DNA from 2 places in the Pantoea sp. AS142 genome. Region 2 is predicted to be linked to the other one. Evidence: riboswitches for the same ligand, from Rfam matches in the RefSeq annotation. Region 2 holds a riboswitch; the other holds the start of a gene.
What was found. A riboswitch is a leader RNA that binds a small molecule or an ion and turns the genes downstream of it on or off. The one in region 2 is predicted to bind fluoride.
Positions count from the first base shown of each region.

Region 1: another riboswitch for fluoride. It lies ahead of crcB (fluoride efflux transporter CrcB); the one in region 2 lies ahead of WFO64_RS22280 (DHHA2 domain-containing protein).

Region 1 is NZ_JBBCMO010000006.1:30,793-37,815, forward strand. It holds gene WFO64_RS12485 (hypothetical protein) at 1-1,338, shown strand, start outside; gene WFO64_RS12490 (hypothetical protein) at 1,361-1,615, opposite strand; gene WFO64_RS12495 (nucleoside hydrolase) at 1,566-2,486, opposite strand; fluoride riboswitch at 2,604-2,679, shown strand; gene crcB (fluoride efflux transporter CrcB) at 2,769-3,146, shown strand; gene WFO64_RS12505 (sugar phosphate isomerase/epimerase family protein) at 3,270-4,085, shown strand; gene WFO64_RS12510 (alpha/beta hydrolase) at 4,082-4,687, opposite strand; gene WFO64_RS12515 (glutathione S-transferase family protein) at 4,711-5,652, opposite strand; gene WFO64_RS12520 (hypothetical protein) at 5,752-5,919, opposite strand; gene WFO64_RS12525 (GNAT family N-acetyltransferase) at 6,061-7,023, shown strand, end outside.
Region 2 is NZ_JBBCMO010000021.1:3,689-10,711, forward strand. It holds gene WFO64_RS22255 (VOC family protein) at 1-24, shown strand, start outside; gene crcB (fluoride efflux transporter CrcB) at 158-532, opposite strand; gene WFO64_RS22265 (2,3-bisphosphoglycerate-dependent phosphoglycerate mutase) at 544-1,245, opposite strand; gene eno (phosphopyruvate hydratase) at 1,289-2,578, opposite strand; gene WFO64_RS22275 (universal stress protein) at 2,594-3,019, opposite strand; gene WFO64_RS22280 (DHHA2 domain-containing protein) at 3,016-3,924, opposite strand; fluoride riboswitch at 4,003-4,072, opposite strand; gene WFO64_RS22285 (uracil-DNA glycosylase) at 4,122-4,721, opposite strand; gene WFO64_RS22290 (TDT family transporter) at 4,718-5,878, opposite strand; gene WFO64_RS22295 (YncE family protein) at 6,029-7,023, opposite strand, start outside.

The sequences.
Region 1 (7,023 bases), on a different contig from region 2:
CTGGCGCTGGCGAATGCGCTACACGATCGCCCCTTCGCCAGTCCGAGCCAATCACCGACACTGGACCGCCTGCTGCCTTCGCTGAACCGGCTGCCCACCGGGCTGAGAGAATGGGGCTACGCGCTGGGGGGCATGGCAGAGGGCATCAGTTTACGCCAGGCGGGTGAACTGGATGTGGAAGGCATCGCAGAATGGATGGTCAGTGAGTACCCACAGCAGGATTATCCGGCGGCCTTTATCGGCTCGTCGAACGGTGCGCTGGTGCATCTGGCGTCGGCGATGAGCGTGCCCTGGCTACCACAAACCTTCCTCTGTCCGGTGCGTGCCGCCAGCAACGATCCTGATGATGCCCAGACGAGTTTTGAGCAGGGAAAAGAGATTGCCGCCGCACTGCTGGCGGCCTGGCCACGGCTGGCGGTTCACCATATGCACGACCCGAATCAGGATCGCCTGATGCTCGACCAGATGCGCTATTTCCGACTGAAACTGCGCGAACTGCCTCTGGCCTTCAACGAATTTCTGATGGGGAGTCTGCCTGCGGGTTCCACGCTGTTTATCAATCACTGCACCCAACAGTGGCCGGTGACGCGCACCAGCGAGCGTTCGTTCTTTCAGTTTGGCGCACCAGGCGGGGCCAGCGAAAAAGAGTTCATGCAGGGCGGCCCGCGCGTGGCGGAATATCTGGCACGCTATGGTGTCGATCGTGAGCGCTGGACACCGCCGGCGATTACCGACCGGGTGCCGGAAGCGGAGTGGGGACTGGATGGCTATCTGATCCCGCCGCTGAAAAAGCTGGCCGCGGCGCAGAACTGGAAGCTGATGGACATTCGCTACGAAGACCCGGAAGCGATGAGTTATGTGGTGGCGGAAATCTACCGTGACTGGTATCTGGCCGCGGGCATTTTACCGACCCGGCTGACGGTGGACAGTTTCCTGCTGATGGATCCGTGGTGCACCCAGCAGCAGCAGGCGATTCCGTTCTGGCTGAGCTTCAGTAGCGAATCTTCGGCTGCGGCACTGCAACGCTTCCTCGAAAAACAGCCGCCGTTCCGTAACATCGACATGATGCTCTTTTCTCACGGCACCGACAGTATCGGGCTGGCAGAGATTGATCGCTGGCGGGCGCTGCTCTCCCATGCCCGTGATGAGGGTGTATTCATGGGGGTGGATGAAGAACGGTTCCCGCGCGATTTCGCCACTTTTGCCCGCTTCGACTCGGCGCTGCGTGAGCGTACGCCGTTGTTGCCGCCCCCACCCGCGCTGAGCGCGGAGAAGGTCATGGCGGGTATTCAGCGTTACGGTGCGAAACACGGTGTCACTCTGACGGCGCTGACGTAGCCGCCATACCCGTCAGCGTTGATTATTCGTCGTCGGTGATCGGCTGGCGCACCAACTGCGGGTAGCCGAGTGCGCCAGCCAGCGTCACGCAGGCACACTTCATCAGCGGCAGGCTGAAGGATTGGGTGGTGTCGAGCGCCCAGCCGGTCATGACTGGCGCAAACGAGGCGAAGATAACGCGGGCGAAGTTCGGGATGCTGCCGACCGACGCGGCCAGATAGCGTGGTTCAGGGCGCGGTGAGGGCCTGGAAGAAGTGCGCCCGCACCGCGTCAGCATCCACGCCAAGCGCAATGCGCTGTGTGGACAGACCGGAAAAGGGATCCTGGCGTGATGCCAGCGCGCTCAGCCTGCGCACCGTCTGACCGCAGGCGATCCCTTCAGTGATCACCCGCAAGGGGCTTTTGATCAGGGTAAACGCCTGTGGCAAGGTGAGCCACGCTACCGCCAGGGTGTCGTGCAGCGCCATACCGTCGAATCCCTCTTTCGCCAGGCTGTAAGCCAGGTATGGGCGACAGATGGCGCTCAGCACCGGCTGATTCAGACGCTGAACTTCATCGCCGCTGATCAGTACCTTGTGTGTCACATCCAGCGGGATCACTACCACGTTCAGCGCCGAGGCGAGAACCTGATCAGCGGCGTGCGGATCTTTCCAGATATTAAATTCGCTGAATGGCGTCACGTTACCACTGTGGCCATCGGTGCCAAATGCACCGCCCATGATCACCAGTTCTTTCAGCAGCGGAATAATATCCGGCGCCTGATTAATGGCACTGGCGATATTGGTCAGCGGACCCATTGCCACCAGGGTGATTTGATGCGGCTGCGCCCGCACGCTGTCGATAATAAACTGCACCGCGCCCGGTGCCTGATCGCTGCAGGCATTATCAAACGCATCGCCCAGTCCATCTTCACCGTGCAGCCTGGCAGGCGCAGACGGTGCCAGCGCCAGCGGCCGTGAACAGCCGCTATAGACCTCAGCGCTTATCGCCATTTTCTCACAAAACAGCCGGGCATTTTTTACCGCCTGACCCACCGCCACGTTGCCAAAAACCGTGGTAATCCCCAGCAGATGCTGCGTCCGTGCCGCATAAGCCAGCGCAAAGGCGTCATCCACGCCAATATCAGTATCAAAAATCAGAGTACGCATAGGATCTCCGCAACAGACTGTAAACCATCAGCATTACCCCGCCAGCCGCAGGGGCGTCAAGCTGTTCAGCCGCCACATGCGCACTATTGCCAGCCTGAAACGGGCATCGTATTATCACTGGCTCAAGGTGATGGCGTGCCACCTTTCCCAACCGCCGGTGGGTTTAACACCGGCTGATGACGCCTGACACTCAATCCTTTCGCGGGATCCAGGGCGTCAGGCGCAGTTTATCTCTGCCTTTCCCCCCTCAGCCCGGCATTACTCTGTAATCAGGAGCAAGAGATGTTTAAACCGTTACTGGCTGTGATGATCGGCGGCTCTGCCGGCTGTGTACTGCGCTGGCTCTTCGCGATGCGCTTTAATGCGCTCTTTCCCAATCTGCCGCCAGGCACGCTGCTGGTGAATCTGATCGGCGGTCTGGTAATCGGCGGTGCGATGGCCTGGTTTGTCCGCCATCCCGACATCGACCCGATCTGGAAACTGCTGATCGTCACCGGACTGTGTGGCGGCCTGACCACGTTCTCCTCTTTCACGGCGGAATTAATGGTGTTGCTACAATCAGGGAAGTACCTCTGGGCGATGGTCAGCGCGCTGGTGCATGTGATCGGCTCGCTGCTGATGGCGTTTGCTGGTTTCGCGCTGGTTACGCTGCTGGGCTGACCGGCGCCTGTCGTCACCCTAATGAGGGAAATACTGTTCCAGCTTTTACGCCCGCAGATTCCGCATCTGCGGGCAGCGAAGCTGAACGTCACCGATTATTCCGGACGATTAAGGAGCCGAACAATGCGAACCAACCCCACATTCCTTAACCTGGTGTTGTTAAACGGTGAACCCGGCCAGAAGCTCCAGGCGGCGCGCGACGCCGGTTTCGGGCAGGTGGAAATCTGGCGCGAGGATGTCGAGGCGTGCGAGGGCGGTGCGGCGGCGCTCGCTGAGATTGCCGCCCGGCAGGGGTCCGGCTTTACCAATCTCCAGGTGCTGCGCGATTTCACCGGCGCCCCCAGCGCGCTGCGCGGACAGAAGCGCGAAGAGCTGCGTCAGTTTATTCAGATAGCTCAGGCTCTGGGCTGCGACACCATTCAGGCGCCGGCCAGCACCCGTGAGGATTGCTGCGCTGACCAGATTGATGATGACCTGCGCTGGATGGCGTCTGAAGCCGCGCGCTACAATATGCGCATTATGTATGAGCCGATGGCCTGGTGCAGCGTGGACAACACACTGCCGCTGGCGTGGCAGCGATTGCAGCGGCTCGACCAGCCCAATATCGGGCTGGTGGTCGATCTTTTCCATATCTGCGCGCTGGGGGGCGACGCCTCGCAGCTGGACGGCATTCCCGCCGATCGCATCTATGAAGTGCAGCTGTGTGATATGGCCGCCATTCCCGGGCAGGATAAGCAAAGCCTGATGGCGATGGCGAAGCACCAGCGTCTGCTGCCCGGCGATGGCATTATCGACATTAAACGCTTTGTCGATAAGCTCAAAAGCGCGGGCTATCAGGGGCCGGTGGGAATCGAAGTCTTTAATGATGCGCTGAAACGCCTGCCGCCCGATGTAGCAGCCCATCGTGCCTGGCAGGCATTAAACCGCTACTGGGGTTAATCCTGTAAGCACTGCGCGATAAACGCGGCGGCGTGCATGGCGCCCTGGGCGGAGATAGTATGGCCGGTGGCGGGTTCAAATCGCGCCTCGACCGGCACCGCCGCGGCTCTGAGCCGTGCCGCAGCAGAGTCGCTCTCCTGCCACGGGATCACCTCATCGGCCTGGCCGTGGATCAGCAGCGCGGGCAGATGGGGTTGCGGTGTCAGTTCACCGTCAATCGCCAGACGACCGGAAAAGGCGACCACGCCTGCCAGCGGATAACGGCCAGACGCCAGCGCATCCAGCGCCATGATCGACCCCTGTGAAAAGCCGACCAGCACCACATCCTGCCAGCGGTCGCCGAAGCCGTGCCGGGCGACGATTTCGCTCAGGGTCGCGTCAAACGCGGCCCGTGCCGCCCGCACCCGACCTGGCCGGTTCTCTGGCGTCACCTCTGTCAGGCTGAACCACTGATAGCCAAAGCCTGCGGCAAAACGTTCGGGCGCATTGGGTGAGGCAAAAATCACATCCGGCAACAGCGTCGCCCAGTGACGGCCAATCGGTGCCAGATCGTCGCCGTTACTGCCCACGCCATGCAGAAAAATTACCAGTGCTTTTGCCATCATTGCTCCTTTAGCTTATGCCCTTAAAAACCGTACTCACTCAGATCCGGGCCAGCCGGAACGATCCCGTTCGGGTTTAGCGCCTTGATCGAGTAGTAACCCTGTTTGATATGATCGATGCTGACCGCCTCCCGCACGCCGGAAACGGACAACATGCTTTTAAGATAGCGATTCAGCAACGTATAGTCGCGTATCCGGCGCAGATTGCATGTGAACAGGCCATGATAGGCGACGTCAAAGCGAATCAGGGGCACGAACAGGCGAATATCCGTTTCAGTCAGCCGTTCCCCCAGCAGGAAGGTGCGACCATCGCTGAGCAGGGCTTCCAGTTCGTCGAGCTGGCTGAAGACATCATTAAATGCCTGCTGATAGCTGATCGATGTAGTCGCGAACCCGGCGCGATAGACACCGTTATTCAAACGCGGATAGAGGCTCTCATTCAGCGCGGCAATCTCGGTGCGCAGCGTGGCGGGGTAGAGGTCGATGCAGTTATCGGCCAGATCGCCAAAGCCGTTGTTAAACATGCGCACAATATCAGCGGACTCGTTGCTGACGATAGTGCTGGTTTTCTTGTCCCACAATACTGGCACGGTGGCCCGGCCCGTATAATCGGGCGCGGCGCGGGTATAGATTTCATGGAGGTATTGCGCATTATTCAGCGGATCCTGCTGTGCGCCTGGGAAATTGCCGAAGCGCCAGCCCTGGGCACCGGGTTGTGGTTCAACGACCGTCACACCAATCAGCGATTCCAGCTCTTTGAGTTTACGAGCGATCAACGCACGTGATGCCCACGGGCAGATCAGCGCCACATAGAGATGGTAGCGATCAGGTTCGCCAGCAAATTCAGTGGAGCCATCGCTGCTGATAACGTGTCGAAAACCGGATGTCTGGCGGACAAAGCCGCCCTGTTTATCCGTAGCCTGTACAGGATGCCAGTCACTACTCCACTTGCCTTCAATTAACAGCGCGGCACTCCTCTTTTAATTTCATGAGGAGCTTAACTGATGACTAAACGGCTGATAATGCGGTCAGAAAGATAATCTTTTCTTCCATTATGGAAGAAATTACAGGGGCGGAAAGCGGGTAAAGTGGGTCACCAGAAAGTCGATGAGCAGGCGCGCCCGGTGTGCCCAATGGCGGGCGGGCGAATAAACCGCAAGCAGGCCAAGCGGTGGTGTGTCAAAGGTTTCCAGCACCGTGACAAACATCCGGTCACAATCGAGTCGACCCATGGCGAAGTCCTGTGGGGATAACGTCGCAGTAGAGAAACTGAGGCCAGGCGATGCAGCCTTCACTTTGCGTGCCTTTACCCTTTCGCTGGCACGTAAAACCTGCTTGACTGAATCTCAGCCCGACGTTGCCTGGAGTATTTCATGTCACTGATTCACCTGACGTCACTGGCGGCGATCCCGGCCGCCGAGTGGGATGCGCTGTTGCCTGATGACCAGCCATTTTTGCGCCACGCCTTTCTTCTCACCTTAGAGGAGAGCGGCAGCGTGCGGCCCCAATCGGGCTGGCAGCCTGATCATCTGCTGTGGCGAGAAAATGGCGTGACCCGCGCTGCGCTGCCGGGCTACCAGAAATATCATTCTCAGGGCGAGTATGTCTTTGATCACGCCTGGGCGGATGCCAGCCAGCGTGCCGGGATCCGCTACTACCCGAAATGGCTGGGGGCGATTCCCTTCAGTCCGGTCAGCGGCGCGCGCCTGCTGGGGGAAACCGCTGCTGCCGCGCAGTTGCTGTCGGCCCTGCCGGATAGCCTGTTGCAGCAGGGCTTAAGCGGCGCGCACATCAACTTTACCGATGCGCAGGCAAACCAGCTGCTGGCCGCTCAGCCTGACTGGCTCTCACGGCTTGGTTGTCAGTATCACTGGCATAACCGTGGCTACCGCGATTTTCAGGATTTCCTGGAGTCGCTGATGTCGCGCAAACGCAAACAGCTGCGTAAAGAGCGAGAGCAGGTGGCGCAGAGTGGCTTTGTGTTTGACCGCTATCGCGGTGATCAGCTGCGCGAAGATCAGTGGGATTTTGTCTACACCTGCTATGCCAACACCTATGCGGTACGCGGTCAGCGGCCTTATCTGACGCGCGATTTCTTCAGTCTGCTGGCGGAACGCATGCCGCAGAATATTGTGGTGGTGATCGCCCGCCTGCAGCAGCAACCGGCGGCGATGGCCTTTTATCTGCGGGACAGCCACTCGCTCTATGGTCGCTACTGGGGCTGTCTGGCGGAGTTTGACCGGCTGCACTTCGAAACCTGTTTCTATCAGGGGATGGATTTCGCCCTCGATGAAGGGCTGACGCGGTTTGATGCGGGGGCGCAGGGCGAGCACAAG
Region 2 (7,023 bases):
CTTTACCAGAACAGGCAGGCCTGAAATTCTTTCACAGCAGCGCCTCAGGTGTACGGGAAGCATTACAAGCGTAAACCCTGTCAGGTCTGGCCTGCAGAGAGCGCTTCTGAACAATATACCTCAGTGCAGCGGTCACTGCACTAAGGTCTCCCTCGGGTTAACCACACAGCGTCATGATATAAAATCCGGCCGCCGTCATGGCCAGCGAACCCAGCACGTGTATCAGCACCGAGGCGGCTGCCCAGGCATAGCTGCCGGACTGCAGCAGGGCAAAAACCTCAGCCGAGAACGTGGAGAAGGTCGTCATTCCGCCACACAGCCCGGTGGTAATGAGCAGCCGCCAGGCCGGATCGAGGCCGGGATGGCGCAGAAAATACGCCAGCGCCGCTCCGATGATAAACCCTCCCAGCAGGTTGACCAGCAGCGTCCCCGGCGGCAGGTCCGGAAAAAGCGCGTTCAGGCGCGCGCCCAGCTGCCAGCGGATAACACACCCTAAAGCACCGCCGGTGATGACAGCAAAAAGCTGATTCACGTTCACTCCTTTTATTTTTTTATATTCAGAACATAACGGGAAACGACCTGTGCGGCCGCATCCATCTGGTATACGGCCGGCACGCCGGTCGGGATATGCAACTGTGCCAAGCTGTCGTGTGGCATGCCGTCCAGGAAGGCGGCCAGGGCGCGCAGCGTGTTGCCGTGCGCCACGACCAGAACGGTACTTCCGCAGAGTATCTGCGGCATCACGGCGTGCTGCCAGTAGGGCATGACGCGACGCAGCGTCATTTCCAGGCTTTCCGTCGCAGGCAGGTCGGCCAGCGCAACGCGGCTGTAGCGCGGGTCCCGACGCAGCTGCGCCGGAGCCCCTGCGTCCGCGGGGGGAATGCCGCTGAAGCTTTTGCGCCAGAGCCGGACGGTCTCTGCACCCATCATCCGGGCAGCCGCTTCCTTGTTCAGCCCCTGCAGCGCACCGTAGTGCCGCTCGTTCAGCCGCCAGTGTTTGTCCACGGGCGTCCAGCTGCGGCCAAGACGGTCCAGCACCCGCCAGACCGTGTGAACACAGCGCGTCATCACCGAGGTGAAGACCCGATCGGGCAGCAGGCCCGCGTCCCGCAGCACGTCACCGGCCCGGTCAGCCTCCTGCCGCCCCCGGTCCGTCAGCGGCACGTCTGTCCATCCGGTAAAACGGTTTTCCCGGTTCCACTGGCTTTCGCCATGGCGCAGGAGAATCAGCGTTGAAGGTGCCAAAGACTGTGCTCCTGTGCCGGCCGCTGGCCGTCCGGTGGATCTGTTACGTGCGGCGCACAAACGCATGAAGCCCCGCATAGTGAGCGTCCTCACCCAGCGCCTGCTCAATGCGCATCAGCTGGTTGTACTTTTCCACGCGTTCGCCGCGGCACGGCGCACCGGTTTTCAGGTGTCCCGCGCGCAGGGCTACCGTGAGGTCGGCAAGAAATGTGTCCGTCGTTTCCCCACTGCGGTGGGACATAAACGCGCCCCACCCGTGCCGCTGGCAGAGCGCCACGGCGTCCAGCGTTTCGCTAAGCGAGCCTATCTGATTGAGTTTAATCAATGCGGCGCTGGCGAGGTTTTCGTCAATGCCGCGCTGGATGTACTTCACGTTGGTGACAAACAGGTCGTCACCAACCAGCTCGGCCCTGCCCGCAAGCTGCTGGTGCAGATGCTTCCAGCCCGACCAGTCATCTTCTGCCAGGCCGTCTTCCAGCAGAATGACGGGAAACTGGTCCATCAGCTCGCCGTAGTACGCCGTCATTTCCGCCGCGCTCAGCGCACTGCCCTCCGTGCGCAGATGATATTTTCCGTCTGCGAAAAACTCACTTGAGGCAGGGTCCATGCAGATGCTGATGTCTTCTCCGGGCCTGTACCCCGCCTTCTCAATGGCCTGCACGATAAACGCCAGCGGGTCGCGGTTCGACGATACGGCGGGCGCAAAACCGCCTTCGTCGCCGACTGCCGCGGACAGGTTCTTGTCCAGCAGGATCTGGCGCAGCGCCTGGTAGACCTCGCTGCCCTGACGCACGGCCTCGCGCAGCGTGGGTGCCCCGTGTGGCGCTATCATGAACTCCTGAAAGTCCGCGCCCTGACCGCGGGCGTGCACGCCGCCGTTGATAATGTTCATGCACGGTACGGGCAGCAGGTTCGCCTGCAGGCCCCCCAGGTAGCGCCAGAGCGGCTCGTGCGAGGCCTGTGCCGCCAGCCGGGCAACCGCCAGCGACACGCCCAGAATGGCATTGGCACCCAGCCGACTCTTGCTCTGCGTACCGTCCAGCGCCAGCATGATGTTATCCAGCTGACGCTGCTCGCGCACGTCCCTGCCGCGCAAGGCTTCGCAGATTTCCGTATTAACCGTCCTGACAGCATCCAGTACGCCTTTACCGCCAAAACGGTGTACGTCGCCGTCGCGGCGCTCAGCGGCCTCGCGCGAGCCGGTGCTGGCCCCGGAAGGCACCGAGGCCCGCGCCATCATTCCGTCCACGGTCCGGGCTTCGACTTCAACGGTGGGGTTGCCGCGAGAGTCAAGAATTTCACGGGCGGTCACGTTATCCAGTGTAAAGCGCATAGAGTTTCTCCCGGTTCAGTCATTCAGGTGAGTGATAAGCACATCCACCGTGAGGTGGTTAATGTATTCCGCCGAGCGGGACGTCAGCATTCCCATAAAGCGGTTTCGGTGCCCGGCAAGCACGAGGTCCACGCCCAGCTCAGCGATGCACTTCTCCACGTCCTCAAAGCGGCGCATGGTCACCAGCTCCCGCATGTCTACCGTCTCAGGCACGGAGGCCGCCAGCTCGCTCATAAACGCTTTGGATTTCAGCACCTCTTCCGACACGACGTCGTCCATCAGGCTGTCGGACACGTAGTTCATTTCCCGGTAGTCGTCGCTGATGTGGGCCAGGGTGATTTTCATGCCGAGCGGCTGCGCCAGCGCGACCGCCCGCTTCAGCAGGAGGGTGCCGTCGTCTTTATCGTTCACAAGTATCAATGCATGGGTGTAGCAGGTCATAATGAACTCCCGTTCTGGTTGAGGCGGGACTCAAGCCACGGCAGAAGCTGTTTTTTGCGGCTGAGCATACCCGGTACGGAGCAGGAGGCCGCGTTAACGCTCTCCCGCCCGGCGAAATAAAGCGTTGAAAACCCGGCCCGGATGTCGGTCAGCATCAGCACCGCCAAACCAGCACCCGACTGGTCTGCCAGATACGCCAGGGCAGCGAGCAGGTCGTCCATCACGGTGGCAACCTGTGACGGGGAGCTGACCTCAATCTGGGCGATGCGCACGTCAGTGCCGGCAATGACGAAGGCCTTGAGGTCCCTGTCCAGCAGCAGCTGTGCGCTGAGGCCGCTGACGTCAGTTTTTGCCGTAAGGAGGTCACGGGCGAAGGCTCTGCGGTTTACGCCGGACAGTACGCCCAGCTCGGTAGCCGAACGGATATCGTCTTCGGTCGTGGTGGGCGAGCGAAGATTCACGGTGTCGCTCAGGAGTGCACCCAGCAGAAGAATGGCAAGCGTCGGGGGCAGCGTGCGTCGCGCTTCAGCGTTCATAAGCAGCCACAGCAGCGTGGCGCTGCTGCCAAGCGGGCGTATGTGTACCTCCGGCGGCAGTTGCGTTATCAGTCCGCCCAGCCGGTGGTGGTCAGTGATCCCCACGATGTTGCTCCGGAGCAGGTCGTCAGGTCCCTGCGCCGGCTCGGTGAAATCGACCAGCCAGACCCGTTCATCCTGTAGCGGAATATCAAGCCGTGGCGGCAGCGTGAGTCCGGCGGTGTCAAAGATAAAATGGGTTTCGCGGTTAGCTTCGCCAAGACGCCATGCGCGGGCGTCCATGCCGCGCCCGGTCAGCCAGTGCGCGGTGACGAAGGCCGTGCAGATGGCGTCGCTGTCAGGATTGATGTGGCCAAAAACGTGTATCACAGGTCTCTCCCCGAAGAGGGAAGTACGCAGGCCGGGAAGAAAGTAAGGACGGCCTGACGCACCTCCTGAAAATCAAGAGTCGCATCAGGCGTCATCAGCTCCGGAACGGAGCGGTTGGGAAAGGTGGAACGCCATCACCTTGTCATATGAGTATAGAGCCGGTTGCAAAACCTGTCAGTATTATTCTGCTGGCGCCCTCAGCCTGCCAGCGCAGCCCGTGCCTCGCAGAGTACCCGGCGAATGTTTTCCGTCACCGCCGGACTCGTGCAGAGCGAAAGCGGACTGGGGTGCGGCATCGTCAACACGGGGACGCCGGGGTACAGATGATTGACCGTCCCGCGGGCCTGAGCCGCTACGGCACCGGCCAGCACCACCACGCGCAGCGCGGGCAGATACGCCAGCACGTCCTCAAGCAAGGCGCAGCCTCTGCGGATGTCCGCCGCTGACGGCCGTTTCTGCAGCCCGTGACTGACCCAGGGCACCGTATTCCACAGCACGCTGTCCTGACGCGAAATACCGGCTTCCGCCAGAAACCGCCCAAGGTTCTGCTGGGCCGGCCCCGGGTTATCACGCGACACAAACCGCGGTGACGGGCTGCTGCGCGCCGGCGACTGCAGCAGGACGAGCAGTCCGGCCCTAACCCCGCCGTCAGCCGGATCAAACCACGGCAGTTCTGCACCGGCCTGACGCTGGCCGCTGACCCAGCGATTCAGCGCGGCCACATGCGGCGCGGTGACTGCCGCGAGGCATTCCTCGCGTAAAAACGAGTCCTGCATCGATGTGCTGGTTTCACTCACGGCTTCCGATCCAGGCCTGCCAGACAGGGAGAAACAAACAGTTTACCGCTCCATGCCCCACGCACTGTTTTCACCGCGACAAGCAGCCACATGGCCGCCAGTATGACGACAAGAAGCGCACCGAAGCCTTTAAAGAATGCGAGGTCAATCAGGGTAGACAGCTTGAGCGTGGCCACGGTGTACACGCCCAGCGGGAAGGTAAAGCCCCACCATCCAAGGTTGAACGGGATGCCTTCACGGAAGTATCGCACGGTTATCAGCGTGGCCAGCAGCATCCACCACAGGCCGCAGCCCCAGAAGAGAATGCCGGCAACGAACCCCACGCCCTGCGCGATGTGACCGATTTCCGGCATGCCCGCCGCGGCAAACACCCCGGGCGCATCTCCGCCGATGACCAGCATGCCGAGCGAGCCGGTGCCAATCGGACCCAGCGCCAGCCAGCTTGAGGCCGCCATGCTTTCGTGCGGTAGCTTGTGCAGCGCCATACGCAGCAGCAGAATGGCGAGGATGCTCAGCGCCACCGGCACGGAGTACGCCCACAGCACGTAGCTGGTAATAATGATGCCGAGCTGCGCGTGTGGGGCAGCAATGTGCGGCGCCAGCAGGCCGCCGCTGACCGCCGCGACCTCGGCTGCCACGACCGGCAGTAACCAGACGGCAGTCATCTGGTCAATACTGTGCTGCTGCCGGGTAAACATCATGTAGGGAATGCACACGCCGCACAGCAGCGACATCGCCACGTCCAGCCACCACAGGGCGTGTGCCACCTGAATAACGTCTGCGCCCCAGCGCGGAAGACCGAACGCCAGCAGGCCATTGATGATGGTCGCCATGCCCATCGGGATGGTGCCGAAGAACATGGACACGGTTGAATGGCCGAAAATGCGCTTTGCCTCTCCGAAGTACATCACCCAGCGGGCCAGATACATCACGGCAAAGACGCTGAACAGGAGGATGTTAAACATCCAGAGCCCCTCGGCGACAAGGCGCAATCCCGGAACCTGCCAGGGGAACTGCGCCAGAGACAGCGACAGGATGCCGGTCCCCATGGTCGCGGCGAACCAGTTAGGCGTGAACTGTCGTATGGCCTCTTTCGGGCTGCTCAGCGCGCTCAGCGGACGCGCACCGTTATGCAGGGTGAATATTTTATCGTTCATGCCGGAATCTCCTGAGTAGACAGAAAGATTATAGGCATGTCAGAGTAAATCTTTAAAACAGGTTATTTAGCTAAAATAAATCTATAAAAGTGATTAACCACCCCACTTTGCGAAGGATCGTCACTGCGCTGGAGTAAGGGAGGTTTCGCGTCAGGTCTGCGGCGGGCTTTTAATCGTGGCCATGACACGGTTCTTTTTCAGGTCAACCACCGCAATGCTGAGGTCTTTATTCAGCACCCACGCGCGGGTACCGTCCTTGTTGAAGACAATCGCCTGACGGGGCGCATCCAGTCCGGTGACGGTGGACACCACCTTACCGGCGGCGGTATCAATAACGGAGAGGCTGTTGTCGCCAAGGTTGCCGCTGTAAACATAGCGGTTATCCGGCGTCAGCGCGGCACCGTAAGGGTCCTGACCCACGGGAATGGTTGCCGTAATGACGTGCTTTTGCGTGTCAACCACGGCGATTGTGTTGCTGCCGCTGTTAGCCGCGTACAGTGTGCGGCCGTCTGCGCTGACAGAAATGGCGCGCAGCTTGCTGAAGCCGGTTATCTCGCCGCGAATGTCGCCCGTCACGGCATCAACCAGGGTAATTTTATCGCCCTTAAAGTTGGTGACGTAGACGGTTTTGCCGTCCGGGCTGATTTTAATGCCCTGACGGGGCTGGGCAAAACCCGTCACAACTGCAATGGGCCGGTCATGTGTAAGGTCATACACCGAGAGCGTGCTGGCGGCCTCGTTATTCACATACAGTCGCTGACCGTCACGACTTATGGCCGTGCCGAATGCCCCGGGCCCCAGCGGCAGCGTGGCCGCCACGTCAAGCGTCCCGGTGCTGATTTTTTTGACTACGCCGAGACTGCTGTCAGAAAGAAATATGGCCTTACCGTCCGGAGAGAAAAGTGCATTACGGGGGGTGACGTAGCCCTTCATCACCTTTCTGACTTTCCCGGCAGCCAGATCATAGACCACCACGTCTGAGCGCTCACTGTAGGACGCCACCGCCGTTTTTTCATCGGGACTGACAGCAAGGGAATTGTTGTGGATATCGCCGTCAAACGTCCAGCGCGCTTCTGCAGCACCTGCGATGGTACTTATGAGGAGAAATGCCACCGCGGTCAGTCCCGGGATTCTGTAATTTTTTA